DNA from 3 places in the Streptomyces sp. NPDC059092 genome. Region 3 is predicted to be linked to each of the others. Evidence: predicted binding sites of a transcription regulator. Region 3 holds the regulator's gene; each other region holds the start of a gene.
The links. Region 3 encodes HrcA, which represses chaperone genes, less so after heat shock. Its sites were predicted from a motif close to TTNGCACTCNGNNNNNCNGAGTGCNAA; they were not measured.
Positions count from the first base shown of each region.

Region 1: a site for HrcA is predicted at 2,825-2,851, ahead of groES (co-chaperone GroES). Genes of this name have one in related genera too.
Region 2: a site for HrcA is predicted at 1,464-1,490, ahead of groL (chaperonin GroEL). Genes of this name have one in related genera too.

Region 1 is NZ_JBHZEJ010000015.1:45,321-50,214, forward strand. Features, by position in the region: gene ACFXPL_RS12050 (SAM-dependent methyltransferase) at 1-1,226, opposite strand, end outside; gene ACFXPL_RS12055 (polysaccharide deacetylase family protein) at 1,309-2,340, shown strand; gene ACFXPL_RS12060 (hypothetical protein) at 2,337-2,702, shown strand; gene groES (co-chaperone GroES) at 2,998-3,306, shown strand; gene groL (chaperonin GroEL) at 3,409-4,894, shown strand, end outside.
Region 2 is NZ_JBHZEJ010000011.1:80,689-85,582, forward strand. Features, by position in the region: gene thrC (threonine synthase) at 1-312, shown strand, start outside; gene ACFXPL_RS09705 (MoaD/ThiS family protein) at 372-647, shown strand; gene ACFXPL_RS09710 (cold-shock protein) at 1,004-1,207, shown strand; gene groL (chaperonin GroEL) at 1,653-3,278, shown strand; gene ACFXPL_RS09720 (hypothetical protein) at 3,508-3,843, opposite strand; gene ACFXPL_RS09725 (hypothetical protein) at 3,840-4,355, opposite strand; gene ACFXPL_RS09730 (VCBS repeat-containing protein) at 4,737-4,894, shown strand, end outside.
Region 3 is NZ_JBHZEJ010000097.1:14,211-19,104, reverse strand. Features, by position in the region: gene hemW (radical SAM family heme chaperone HemW) at 1-252, shown strand, start outside; gene ACFXPL_RS34575 (Uma2 family endonuclease) at 354-941, shown strand; gene ACFXPL_RS34570 (DUF3097 domain-containing protein) at 919-1,764, opposite strand; gene ACFXPL_RS34565 (MBL fold metallo-hydrolase) at 1,798-2,580, opposite strand; gene hrcA (heat-inducible transcriptional repressor HrcA) at 2,782-3,798, shown strand; gene dnaJ (molecular chaperone DnaJ) at 3,799-4,894, shown strand, end outside.

The sequences.
Region 1 (4,894 bases), on a different contig from region 3:
GTGGTCGCGTGCGGGCCCTTGAGTTTGAGGCGGCGGCGCAGTTCTTCCGGTTCCACCGCCGAGCCGCGCTTCTTCACCGTCAGTACGCCGACCTCGCGGGTGCGCAGCAGCGCCTTGAGCTTCTTGAGGTTGAAGGGGAGTTCATCGGTGATCTCGTAGGCGGTGGCGTACGGGGTGGGGCGCAGTCCGTCGGCGGTGAGGTACGCGATCGTCTCGTCGATCAGCCGCCCGTCCAGCTCCTCGGCGACCTCCGCGACGAGATGCGCGCGGATGACGGCGCCGTCCGGCTCGTACAGGAAGCGGCCGACCGCGCGGACGGGCGGGTCGGGCAGGCCGCGTCCCGCGAGGGTGGTGGGGGCGGTGGGCGAGGTGCGGGGGGAGAGAAGCGTGGCGCGGCGGGTGCCGGGGGTGACAGGGGGGACGGAAGAGGAGGAGGTCGTTGCCCGCGGTCGCTTGCCCGCGTACCAGAGCACCGCCTCCTTGACATCACCGCCGTCCGAGATCCACTCCGCCTCGAAGTCGTCCGGGACCAGCTCGTGCGGAATGCCCGGCGCGATCTTGATCGCGCCCGCGCCCACCCGCCGTACCGCCTCCACCGCCCAGGACAGCGGCGGCGAGTACGCCTCAGGGGCGAAGATCCTGCCCCGGCCGCCGCGCCGCGCCGGGTCGATGAAGAGGGTGGTGGCCGCGGTCAGGTCGTACTCCAGGACGTCCGCGCGTGTCACGGTCGCGGGCGGGCCGCCGGGGGCCAGGGTCCGTACGTTCGATCGGGCCATCTCGCAGGTCAGCGGGTCGAGATCGACGGCGGAGACGGCGAAGCCCGCCCGCGCCAGCTCGATCGCGTCTCCGCCGACGCCGCAGCAGAGGTCCGTGATCCGGGGCGCGTCCCCGCCTTCCGGCGCCGCGAGGGTACGGAATCTGGCCGCCCGGTAGGCGGCGACCGAGCCGCGTGTGGCCTGCTCGACGCCGTTCGGCGTGAAGTACATGCGGTACGCGTCCGCCGCGCCGAACTTCGCCACCGCGCGCTGGCGCAGCCGTGCCTGCGCCAGCGCGGCGGAGACCAGCTCGGCCGGGTGATCGCGGCGCAGCCGGGTCGCGAGGGCGAGCTCCCCGGCGGGGTCGTGGTCGCGCAGCTCGGCGAGGAGGGCCTGGCCCTCGGGGGAGAGCAGGGGCGCGAGCGTCGAGGCGGGGGCGGAGGAGGGGGCGCGGTCGGTCACCCGGTCCATTGTGGGCCAGGCGAGGGATGGTGTGCGTCGGGCGGCGGTGTCGGCAGGGCGGAGGCTCCACGCGCTGACAGGATGCGGCGCCATGCAGCTAGTAAGACAAAAGGAACAAAAGGAAGCGGCTGGGGCGCACATCGCCGCTCAGGCGCCCCGGAACATCCGGTCCCGACGCGGCAGACGGTGCGCCGCCGCCCTGGCGACACTGCTCGTCGCCGCGGTCGGCTCGGGCTGCGCCTCCGGGGCGGGCGGCTCCGCGGGCGGGGCAGGGCACGGCCGGCCCGGTGAGCACGGCGGGCCCGGTGAGCACGGCCAGGCGGCCCCCGGCGCGCCCGACGGGCAGAAGGCGGGCGGCGCGGGGACGCTCTCGTACGCCGAGCAGACGCGCCGCACGCAGGCCGCGCGCGCCGTCGCGGCGAAGAAGTGGGGGCTCGCCAGTACGCCCCTGGCCGCGCCCCCCGCGCCCGCCGCCAAGCCGGAGATCGCCAACCGGAAGGGCTTCGAGATCGAGGACGAGGGGGAGGGCGAGAACCTGCCGCCCGTCTTCACCACCGTCCCGGTCAAGGACCGGGTCGTCTTCCTGACGATGGACGACGGTTCGGAGAAGGATCCCGACCTGCTGCGGATGATGACCGAGCTGAAGATCCCGTACACCGCCTTCCTCAGCGACTACGTCATCAACGACAACTACGGCTACTTCAAGCGGATGCAGGACCGCGGGGTCACCATCCAGAACCACACGCTCAACCACCCCTACCTGCCCGGACTCTCCTACGAGGAGCAGCGCACCGAGATCTGCGACCAGCAGGACAAGCTGGCGAAGCGTTACGGGAAGCGCCCCACGCTCTTCCGGCCGCCGTACGGCAACTACAACCACGACACGCTGCGCGCCGCCAAGACCTGCGGCGTACGGGCCGTGCCGCTCTGGACCGCCGAGGCCTATCCCGACCACATGGAGTGGCGCGAATGGGACCGGGACCTGCACCCCGGCGACATCGTCCTCACGCACTTCCGTGGCCGCGACGACTGGAAGGGCACCATGCCCGACATGATCCGGCACGCGATGAAGGTGATCACGGACAAGGGGTACGCCGTGGCCAGGCTGGAGGACTACGTATGAGACCCGCGCACCGGCTGCTGGCCGGAGTGCTGGCGGCCGGTGCGTTCCTCACCGCCGGCTGCGCGCAGTCGGTGGACCCCATCGAGCGGCTCGGTCGCAAGGCCGCGCAGAAGGTCGCCCCGGAGGTCCGGGAGATCCGAGGGGGCCGGGGCGCCTCGGGGGCGCCGGAGCCGGTCGCGCGCGCCGTGGTCGTACGCCGTGACTGCGGGCGTCCCGCGCCGCAGGGGCGGACGGGGGCGCGGACGGCGAAGTGCCGGGGCGTGGCGCGCCTGGCCCAGGGCACGGTTCACGGCGCGGTCCAGGGGGCGGTCCAGGGGGCGGCTCGCGGGGCACCGGCGCTGGAAGCGTCCCGTACCGACTGAACCGTACGTACGTCCCCGTGCGCCTCGGCCCGTACGCACGTTCCGGGTCCGTACCCGCGTGCGGAACGATGGCCCTTCCGCTCGCGTTTCCCCCTCGGGAGGGCGCGCCGCGATCATCCGTATTGGCACTCCGCTTGACCGAGTGCTAATCGCGGCCATAGTGTCAGTTCTGGCACTCCCCATTGGAGAGTGCCAAAGCGCGACTGACGGATCCGGCACCCGCGACGACGGGTCCATCTGGTCGCCACCCTCAGACAGTTAACCCCGTGAGATCTCCGAAGGGGGAGGTCGGATCGTGACGACCGCCAGCACCAAGGTTGCCATCAAGCCGCTAGAGGACCGCATTGTGGTCCAGCCGCTCGACGCCGAGCAGACCACGGCCTCTGGCCTGGTCATCCCGGACACTGCCAAGGAGAAGCCCCAAGAGGGCGTCGTCCTGGCTGTGGGCCCGGGCCGTTTCGAGAACGGCGAGCGGCTTCCGCTCGACGTTTCCGTCGGCGATGTCGTTCTGTACAGCAAGTACGGCGGCACCGAGGTGAAGTACAGCGGCGAGGAGTACCTCGTCCTCTCGGCTCGCGACGTGCTCGCGATCATCGAGAAGTAACTCACCCAAGATTTACTTTTGCTTTTGAGCTGCGCCCCTGGCCCCCCTGCGAATGCCGGGTGGACAGGGGCGCAGCTCATTTGAGAGGACAGAGAAGCTCCCATGGCGAAGATCCTGAAGTTCGACGAGGACGCCCGTCGCGCCCTTGAGCGCGGCGTCAACAAGCTTGCCGACACGGTGAAGGTGACGATCGGCCCCAAGGGCCGCAACGTCGTCATCGACAAGAAGTTCGGCGCCCCCACCATCACCAACGACGGTGTCACGATCGCCCGCGAGGTCGAGCTCGACGACCCGTACGAGAACCTGGGTGCCCAGCTCGTGAAGGAGGTGGCGACCAAGACCAACGACATCGCGGGTGACGGCACCACCACCGCCACCGTGCTGGCCCAGGCGCTGGTCCGCGAGGGCCTGCGCAACGTCGCCGCGGGTGCTTCCCCGGCCTCCCTGAAGAAGGGCATCGACGCCGCGGTCAAGGCCGTCTCCGACGAGCTGCTCGCGACGGCCCGCCCGATCGACGACAAGTCCGACATCGCCGCCGTCGCCGCGCTCTCCGCGCAGGACGAGCAGGTCGGCGAGCTCATCGCCGAGGCGATGGACAAGGTCGGCAAGGACGGTGTCATCACCGTCGAGGAGTCCAACACCTTCGGGCTGGAGCTGGACTTCACCGAGGGCATGGCCTTCGACAAGGGCTACCTGTCCCCCTACATGGTGACCGACCAGGAGCGTATGGAGGCCGTCCTCGACGACCCGTACATCCTGATCCACCAGGGCAAGATCGGCTCGATCCAGGACCTGCTCCCGCTGCTGGAGAAGGTCATCCAGGGCGGCAGCTCGAAGCCGCTGCTGATCATCGCCGAGGATGTCGAGGGCGAGGCGCTCTCCACCCTCGTCGTCAACAAGATCCGCGGCACCTTCAACGCGGTCGCGGTCAAGGCCCCCGGCTTCGGTGACCGCCGCAAGGCCATGCTCGGCGACATCGCCACCCTCACCGGTGCGACCGTCATCGCCGAGGAGGTCGGCCTCAAGCTCGACCAGGCCGGTCTGGACGTGCTGGGCTCCGCCCGCCGCGTCACCGTCACCAAGGACGACACGACCATCGTCGACGGTGCGGGTGCCGCCGACGAGATCACCGGCCGCGTCAACCAGATCAAGGCCGAGATCGAGTCCACGGACTCCGACTGGGACCGCGAGAAGCTCCAGGAGCGCCTCGCGAAGCTGGCCGGCGGCGTGTGCGTGATCCGGGTGGGCGCCGCCACCGAGGTGGAGCTGAAGGAGAAGAAGCACCGCCTGGAGGACGCCATCTCCGCGACCCGCGCCGCGGTCGAGGAGGGCATCGTCTCCGGTGGTGGCTCCGCTCTGGTGCACGCCGCCAAGGTGCTGGAGGGCAACCTCGGCAAGGAGGGCGACGAGGCCACCGGTGTCGCGGTCGTCCGCCGCGCCGTCGTCGAGCCGCTGCGCTGGATCGCCGAGAACGCCGGCCTTGAGGGCTACGTCATCACCTCGAAGGTGGCGGAGCTCGACAAGGGCCACGGCTTCAACGCCTCCTCCGGCGAGTACGTCGACCTGGTGAAGGCCGGCGTCATCGACC
Region 2 (4,894 bases), on a different contig from region 3:
CCGTACGTCCTGGACATCGCCCGGCGCACCGGCGGCGCGGTGGAGGACGTCAACGACGAGCAGATCGTCGACGCGATCAAGCTGCTGGCGCGCACCGAGGGCATCTTCGCGGAGACCGCGGGCGGGGTGACCGTCGGCGTGACGAAGAAGCTCATCGAGGCGGGCGTGCTCGACCCGTCCCTCACCACCGTCGTCCTCAACACCGGTGACGGGCTCAAGACGCTGGACGCCGTGGCGCCGACGACCGGCCCGACGGCGACGATCCGCCCGAGCCTCGACGCGTTCCGCGACGCGGGCCTCGCCGTGAGCTGATCCACCGACTCCCGCGAGCCGGCCCACCGACTCCGCAGACCGCAGAAAGGCTTCCCACGATGAGCGTCAAGGTCCGTATCCCCACCATCCTCCGCACCTACACCGGTGGCCAGGCCGAGGTTCCGGCGGAGGGCGCCACCCTCTCCGAGGTCATCCAGTCGCTGGAGACGAACCACCCGGGCATCTCCGGGCGCGTCCTGGACGACCAGGGCAAGCTGCGCCGCTTCGTCAACGTGTACGTGAACGACGACGACATCCGCTTCGAACAGGGCCTGGAGACCGCCACTCCGGCGGGCGCGGGCATCTCGATCATCCCGGCGGTCGCCGGCGGCTGACGCCCCCGAATCCACCGGACACGGTCCTCTCCGCAAGAGAAGCGGAGGGGACCGTTCTACATGGTTGAGCACGGTAGAGTGTGGGAACGCCCCACTGTCGCCCGCTCCGCACGCGAGCGAGAACGCGACAACATGAGGGCAAAGTCCTGGAGCCTTTTGCGGCGTACGTACGCTTTGCCCGGCCCGACTTGTCCCGGAACGCAGTGGATTCAGCACTATGCGTGTTCGGCCACGCCCAGAATTCTCGTCCGATTGACCTGTTGCAGAGGGCAGTTGGGCAGATACATTCAGCCGCGGTCGACGCGTTCCGGCGCGAAGTGTGGCCCCGTGCAAGGGCCAGTAATAGGGGAGTTGGCATGGCTCAGGGCACCGTCAAGTGGTTCAACGCGGAGAAGGGCTACGGCTTCATCGCGGTCGACGGTGGTGCGGATGTATTCGTCCACTACAGCGCGATCCAGATGGACGGTTACCGCACCCTTGAAGAAGGTCAGCGAGTGGAGTTCGAGATCTCGCAGGGCCAGAAGGGTCCGCAGGCGGACATGGTCAAGCTCGCCGTCTGATCCCGGCGCGATCGGCCACCGACGCACTCAGGTACTCGGTAAAGACTCGCACTCACGCATGAGGGGCCCGCATCCCGCCCGGGGATGCGGGCCCCTCATGCGTGACCCCGCGGTCGCCGAGCGGCCCCCGCCCACCCGCCACCTGCCCCGACTGCGTCCCGCGGACGCCTGCGCCCACCCGTCCAACCGGCCGCCACCCCCCGGCGATGCCCTGTGGACGCTTGCACTCTCCTGGGTCGAGTGCTAATTATTGGCGTTAGCACTCTGCAAGTGAGAGTGACAACTTAGGACCGGGTCGGTGAGGCCCGAAGGGTCGGCGGGGCAAGGAACCGTCGGCTCTCAGGCCGTCCGTCGCGGGCGCCAGCGCGGTCCGGAGAATCCTTCCCCAAGCTCTCAGCTGCGTTCGAGCAGGGGAGACCCCATTCGTCCGGGAGGACCACTTCACATGGCCAAGATCATCGCGTTCGACGAGGAGGCACGGCGCGGTCTCGAGCGCGGGATGAACCAGCTCGCCGACGCCGTCAAGGTCACCCTCGGTCCCAAGGGCCGCAACGTCGTCCTTGAGAAGAAGTGGGGCGCCCCCACGATCACCAACGATGGTGTGTCCATCGCCAAGGAGATCGAGCTCGAGGACCCGTACGAGAAGATCGGCGCCGAGCTGGTCAAGGAAGTCGCCAAGAAGACGGACGACGTCGCCGGTGACGGTACGACCACCGCGACCGTCCTCGCCCAGGCGCTCGTCCGCGAGGGCCTGCGCAACGTGGCGGCCGGCGCCAACCCGATGGCCCTCAAGCGCGGCATCGAGAAGGCCGTCGAGGCCGTCTCCGGCGCCCTGCTGGAGCAGGCCAAGGACGTGGAGACCAAGGAGCAGATCGCTTCGACGGCCTCCATCTCCGCCGCCGACACCCAGATCGGCGAGCTCATCGCCGAGGCGATGGACAAGGTCGGCAAGGAAGGCGTCATCACCGTCGAGGAGTCGCAGACCTTCGGCCTTGAGCTTGAGCTCACCGAGGGCATGCGCTTCGACAAGGGCTACATCTCGGCGTACTTCGCCACGGACATGGAGCGTATGGAGGCGTCGCTCGACGACCCGTACATCCTGATCGCCAACTCCAAGATCGGCAGCGTGAAGGACCTCCTTCCCCTGCTGGAGAAGGTCATCCAGTCCGGCAAGCCCCTGCTGATCATCGCCGAGGACGTCGAGGGCGAGGCCCTGTCGACCCTGGTCGTCAACAAGCTCAAGGGCACCTTCAAGTCCGTCGCCGTCAAGGCTCCGGGCTTCGGTGACCGCCGCAAGGCGATGCTGAACGACATCGCCATCCTCACGGGCGGCACGGTCATCTCCGAGGAGGTCGGCCTCAAGCTGGAGAACGCCGGCCTCGACCTGCTCGGTCGCGCCCGCAACGTCGTCATCACCAAGGACGAGACGACCATCGTCGACGGTGGCGGCGACAGCGACCAGGTCGCTGGCCGTGTCAGCCAGATCCGTGTCGAGATCGAGAACAGCGACTCGGACTACGACCGCGAGAAGCTCCAGGAGCGCCTCGCGAAGCTGGCCGGCGGCGTGGCCGTCATCAAGGCCGGCGCCGCGACCGAGGTCGAGCTCAAGGAGCGCAAGCACCGCATCGAGGACGCGGTGCGCAACGCCAAGGCCGCCGTCGAGGAGGGCATCGTCGCCGGTGGTGGCGTGGCTCTGCTCCAGGCTTCCTCGGTCTTCGAGAAGCTTGAGCTGACGGGCGACGAGGCCACCGGTGCCGCGATCGTCAAGCTCGCGCTGGAGGCTCCGCTCAAGCAGATCGCCGTCAACGGTGGTCTTGAGGGCGGCGTCGTCGTGGAGAAGGTCCGCAACCTGACGGTCGGTCACGGCCTGAACGCCGCGACCGGCGAGTACGTCGACATGATCGCCGAGGGCATCATCGACCCGGCGAAGGTCACGCGCTCCGCTCTCCAGAACGCCGCGTCCATCGCCGCGCTGTTCCTCACCACCGAGGCCGTCATCGCCGACAAGCCGGAGAAGGCCGGTTCGGCCCCGGCCGGCGGCGGCATGCCGGGCGGTGACATGGACTTCTGATCGACCTGAGGCCGCCCGGACGCCCGCCGCGTCCGGCCGGCCGGTCGATCAACCGTCCTGACCGGGGGCGGCATCCCTTCTTCGAGCTTCGGCTTGCGGAAGGGGTGCCGCCCTCGGGCTTTTCCCGGCGGACGTCAGCGGGTGTGGTCCTTGAGCTTCTCGGTCTCCAGGGTGATGCCCACGGGGTGGGGGAGCTTGACGGTGGCTCCGTACGGGTGCGTGAGGCGGCTCATGTACTTCCCCCTCGCGGCTCGGAGTGCACCACCAGAGTCTCGGCGTCCCGGTCGACGAGCAGGGCGGTCCGGCGAGCCCCGGCGGTGGTCCGGGCGTCGGTCCGGGCGGCGGAGCCGTCGCCGACGAGGCCGGACTCCTCGATGACCGCGTCGAGCGAGTCGTAGGCGGGGTGGTCCGCGTGGTACGCCACGACGTCGGACCGCGCCGAGGACCCGGATCCGGACCCGTTCGTGGATCCGTTCGTGGATCCGCCGTCCGAGGAGCAGCCGACGACGCCGAACGCGGCGAGGGCCGCGGCGCCGATGACGAGAATGTTCCGTGTCGCTGTCACGAGTAGATCCTCTTCACCTCGGACTTGTCGTACGCCGGCGGCTTCCGCACCGTCGCGCGATTACGGCTGTGCTTCATGAGCGACGCTTTACTCGTATTCGGGTTGTCGTGGAGACTCGGCGCGTGCCCGAGTTCGCGCGTGGTGGCGCTGCGGACCCACTGGTCGTACTTCGAACCGGAATCCCGGTCGATGGTGCGGGCATTCACCTGGATCTTGAAAGCCCGTCTGGCCCGCGTCCCGGACGGCGTGTGAACCCCGTACCAACTCGCGCTGGAGCGGTTGGCCGTGAACGAGGCTTTGGCGCCGGCCTTCCGGCCGATCTTCGCCTTTACGCCGGCGTCGTTCCAGTTCTTGCGGCCGGTGTCGAAGTGCTTGGCCCACTGGTCGTTGATGCCGACGGTTTTGACGTTGAACGACCGCTTCGGCATGCCCTCGCTGTAGTACGTGGCCTGCGCGGATGTCGCACCGGTCGGTGTGCCGGCGACAGCCGGCGCGGTGCGGGAAGTGAGCACGAGCGATGCCCGTGCGAACCTCCGATTCAATTTCTTCCCGGTGAATTGGGCATGCGGCAGCGCGACGCCGCGCGCATGCCCGATCGGGAACGAGGACGCGGATATGTTTCACGCGTCCTCGATGAGCTGAACTTCCCCCCTTGGATCCCCCGGTCGGTCCCCGTCGGTCAGCTCACCCGACACATCCGACCCTATGATCCGTCAGGCCCCTTCGTCAAAGAATATTGGCCGTCAAATTGCCCCTGTAAACAGGGGAGTTGGCTCCGTATGTAAAGAGCCGCCGGTGGTGGGTGGCGGCTCGGAGGGGACCGTATGATCACACTCGTTCGGCTATTTCGGCGGCCCTCCCACCGGGCCGCCACGGGAACCTGGGGGGTTCTGATGCGCAGGAGAGCGCTCACCACGGCGGCGGTCTGCACGGTCGCCCTGCTCGGCGTCAGCGGCGTGACACCGGCCGCCGCCGAGAGCACGGCCGCCGCCCGTACGGGCACGGCGGGGGGAGCCGGGGCGGCGGGCTCCGGCGCCGGCTCCGGAGCGGA
Region 3 (4,894 bases):
GAGGGCCGCTCCCCGGGCGCGGGCCGCGAACTCCTCACCGAGGAGGACCGCAGGGTCGAGCGCATCCTGCTGGAACTGCGCCTGGCCGACGGCTGTGAGCTGTCCCTCCTCCGTCCGGCCGGCCGGACCGCCGCCGCCCGCGCCCTGACCGACGGCCTGCTCGTACCGGAGCCCTACGAGGCGGGCCGCGCGGTGCTGACGCTGAAGGGCCGCCTCCTGGCGGACGCCGTCGTCAGGGACCTGGTGGACTGATCACCCGCCGGGGTGAATCCCAGCGGATCCGGGTGCGGCTGCTTAGGCTGTTTCCCTAGTCTGCCGCTGACAGAAACGGCGGAATGTGGAGGCTCACGGAGATGACCGCTGTGGATGAGCGACCGATCACCGGCATGGCCAAGACCTTTGAGGACCTTGAGGTTCCTGAGGGGCTCAAGGCGGAACTCCTCAGGGGCGAAATCGTGATGATGGCCGGGCCCGACCGGGTCCACAATTCGATCGTGGAGTCCGTGCAGGACCAGATCCCGCGCAAACTCTGGCGCCGCCTCCAGACCCAGGACCTCGCCATCCCCGGTGAGTCGAGTGAGCCGCAGCCCGACCTCGTGGTCCTGGAGCGGGGAGCCGAGGAAGGCCCCGGACGGCTCATCCCGGCCCCCGCCGTCGAGCTGGTGCTGGAAGTGGTCTCCAAGACCAGCGGGGACCGGGACTACGGGGTCAAGCGGTCGATGTACGCGGCGGGGAGGGTGCCCGCGTATCTGATCGTCGACCCCACGTCAGCACAGTGTGTCCTGCTCACCCAGCCGACCGGCAGCGGCGAGGACGCCGACTACCGGACCGTGCGGACCTCGAAGTTCGGCGAACCCGTACCGCTGCCCATGCTCGACGTGGAGCTGGACACGTCCGAGTTCGAAACGCTCCCCGGGGTCAGGACTCACCGCCGGCCGTGACGAAGTCGATCAGCTCCTCCACCCGTCCCAGCAGCGCCGGCTCCAGATCCCGGTAGGAGTGCACCCGGGACAGGATGTGCTGCCACGCCGCCCCCGTGTTCGGCGGCCACCCCAGCGCCTCGCACACGCCCGTCTTCCAGTCCTCGCCCCTCGGTACCTTCGGCCAGGCCGCGATGGACACCGAGGACGGCTTCACGGCCTCCCAGACGTCGATGTACGGGTGGCCCACCACCAGGACGTCCGCGCCGGCCGCCGCCGCGGCGATACGGGACTCCTTCGAGCCGGGCACGAGATGGTCGACCAGCACGCCGAGCCGGGCGTCCGGCGCGGGGCCGAACTCGGCCACCACCGCCGGGAGATCGTCGACGCCGCCCAGGTACTCCACGACCACGCCCTCGATGCGCAGGTCGTCGCCCCAGACCCGCTCCACCAGCTCCGCGTCGTGCCGCCCCTCCACATAGATCCGGCCCGCCCTCGCCACCCGCGCGCGGGCGCCCGGCACGGCCACCGAACCCGAGGCCGTACGGGCCGGGGCGGACGGCCCCGCGGCGCCTCCGCCCGGACCACCCGGCCGCGGCCGGACCAGCGTCACCGGCCGGCCCTCCAGCAGGAAGCCCCGCGCCACCATGGGGAAGACGCGGTGCTTGCCGAAGCGGTCCTCCAGGGTGACCGTCGGCCCCTCGGCGGTCTTCTCGCAGCGGATCACAGCGCCGCAGAAGCCCGTCGTCACCTCCTCGACCACCAGGTCGGTTTCGGCGGGGACCTCCGGCGCGGGCGTGGGCTTCTTCCACGGGGGCGTCAGATCGGGGCTGTAGCTGCGCATGCGGACGACGATAGGCGGGGCGCGACCGCGGGGCTACGAGGGCGCCCCCGACCCGCCGAACCGCGCGGCCAGCGCGTCGCGTTGCGCCCGTACGAACGCCGCGTCCACCGCCGCCCCGTGTCCCGGCACGTACACCGTCCCGTCCCCGCCGCCCAGCGCCAGCAGCCGGTCCAGGGCGGCGGGCCAGCGCGCCGGGACCGCGTCGGGGCCCGCCTGCGGCTCACCCGACTCCTCCACCAGGTCCCCGCAGAAGAGCACCGCCGGGGTGCCGGGAGCGGTCCCCGCGCCCTCGCCCGACCCCGGCACCAGCAGCGCCAGGTCGTGCGCGGTGTGCCCCGGTCCGACGTTCGCCAGCAGCACCCGCCGCCCGCCGCCCAGGTCCACCGTCAGCTCCCCGCACACCGCGTGCCCGGGCCGGACCAGCAGATCCACCGCCTCGGCGGCCTCCGCCTCCGCGACCCCCTCCCGTACGGCCTCCTCGTAGAGACTTCCCGCGGCCCCCGCCCCGTCCCCGGCCAGCAGCTCGGCCAGGCCGACCGCCCCGTACACCGCCACGCCCGAGAACGCCGCCGCCCCCAGCACATGATCGAAATGCGGATGGCTGAGTGCGACATGTGTCACGCGCCGGCCGCCGAGCAGCGCCCGCGTCCCGGCCCGGAGTTCGGCGCCCTCCCGCAGCGTCGACCCCGTGTCGTAGAGCAGCGCGCCCCGCTCCCCGACCACCAGACCGACGGTCGCGTCCCATCCCGGCAGGCGTCTGCGGCCCACTCCGGGCCCCAGCCGCTCCCACCCGTGCTCTTCCCAACGGAGGTCCATACCGGGACGCTACGGGAGACCACTGACATCCGGCACCACGATCCGCCGGGTAGCGTGGTCGGCCGCCCTTGCTCCGTGTACGCCTTACGGCCGTACACTGAACCGGGAGCCACTGGCACTCCCGCGGAACGAGTGCCAACGGGCGCCGGTGAGTGCCACGGCGGGGCGAAGGACGACGGACGACATCGGGAGGTGTGCGCCATGCTCAGCGAACGCAGACTTGAGGTGTTGCGCGCGATCGTCCAGGACTATGTCGGCACGGAGGAGCCCGTCGGCTCCAAGGCGCTCACGGAGCGGCACAAACTCGGCGTCTCCCCGGCGACCGTACGCAACGACATGGCGGTGCTGGAGGACGAGGGCTTCATCGCCCAGCCGCACACCAGCGCCGGGCGCATCCCGACCGACAAGGGCTACCGGCTCTTCGTCGACCGGCTGGCCGGGGTCAAGCCCCTGTCCCTGCCGGAGCGCCGCGCCATCCAGAACCTGCTGGACGGCGCCGTCGACCTCGACGACGTCGTGGGCCGTACGGTACGGCTGCTCGCGCAGCTCACCCGGCAGGTGGCCGTCGTCCAGTACCCCTCGCTGACCCGTTCGACGGTGCGGCACGTGGAACTGCTGGCGCTGGCGCCCGCCCGCCTGATGCTCGTCCTGATCACGGACACCGGACGGGTGGAGCAGCGCCTGGTCGACTGCCCCGCGCCGTTCGGCGAGACCTCCCTCGCGGACCTGCGGGCCCGGCTCAACAGCCGGATCGTCGGACGCCGCTTCGCGGACGTCCCGCAGCTCGTGCAGGACCTGCCCGACTCCTTCGAGCAGGAGGACCGCGGGACCGTGTCGACGGTCCTGGCGACCCTGCTGGAAACCCTGGTCGAGGAGACCGAGGAGCGGCTGATGATCGGCGGAACCGCCAACATCACCCGCTTCGGACACGACTTTCCTCTGACCATCCGGCCGGTGCTGGAGGCGCTGGAGGAGCATGTGGTGCTCCTCAAGCTCCTCGGCGAGGCCGCGGACCCCGGCATGACCGTACGTATCGGGCACGAGAACGCCCACGAGGGCCTCAACTCCACGTCCGTCGTCGCGGTCGGCTACGGTTCGGGCGACGAGGCAGTCGCCAAACTCGGCGTGGTCGGACCGACCCGCATGGACTACCCCGGAACGATGGGAGCGGTACGCGCAGTGGCACGTTACGTCGGACAGATCCTGGCGGAGTCGTAAGTGGCCACGGACTACTACGCCGTACTCGGCGTGCGCCGCGACGCATCTCAGGACGAGATCAAGAAGGCATTCCGCAGGCTCGCACGCGAGCTGCACCCGGATGTCAATCCCGATCCCAAGACGCAGGAGCGCTTCAAGGAGATCAACGCCGCGTACGAGGTGTTGTCGGACCCGCAGAAGAAGCAGGTCTACGACCTCGGCGGTGACCCGCTGTCCTCCAGTGGAGGCGGCGGCGCGGGAGGGTTCGGGGCCGGCGGCTTCGGCAACTTCTCGGACATCATGGACGCGTTCTTCGGCACGGCGTCGCAGCGCGGCCCGCGGTCGCGGACGCGGCGCGGCCAGGACGCGATGATCCGGCTGGAGATCGACCTCAACGAGGCGGCCTTCGGTACGACCAAGGACATCCAGGTCGACACGGCGGTCGTCTGTACGACCTGTTCGGGCGAGGGAGCCGCGCCCGGCACCTCCGCCCAGACCTGTGACATGTGCCGCGGTCGCGGCGAGGTCTCGCAGGTCACCCGGTCCTTCCTGGGCCAGGTCATGACCTCGCGGCCCTGCCCGCAGTGCCAGGGCTTCGGTACGGTCGTACCGAAGCCGTGCCCCGAGTGCGCGGGCGACGGCCGGATCCGTTCGCGCCGTACGCTCACGGTCAAGATCCCCGCGGGCGTCGACAACGGCACCCGTATCCAGCTCGCGGGCGAGGGCGAGGTCGGCCCGGGCGGCGGCCCCGCCGGTGACCTGTACGTGGAGATCCACGAGGTCCCGCACTCGACGTTCCAGCGGCGCGGCGACGATCTGCACTGCACGGTCACGATCCCGATGACGGCGGCGGCGCTGGGCACGAAGTGCCCGCTGGAGACGCTGGACGGCGTGGAGGAGATCGACGTACGGCCCGGCACCCAGTCCGGCCAGTCGATCCCGCTGCACGGACGCGGCATCACGCACCTGCGGGGCGGGGGCCGGGGCGATCTGATCGTCCACGTCGAGGTGATGACCCCGACGAAGATGGATCCGGAGCAGGAACGCCTGCTGCGGGAACTGGCCCAGCTCCGCGGCGAGGAACGGCCCACAGGCCAGTTTCAGCCAGGGCAGCAGG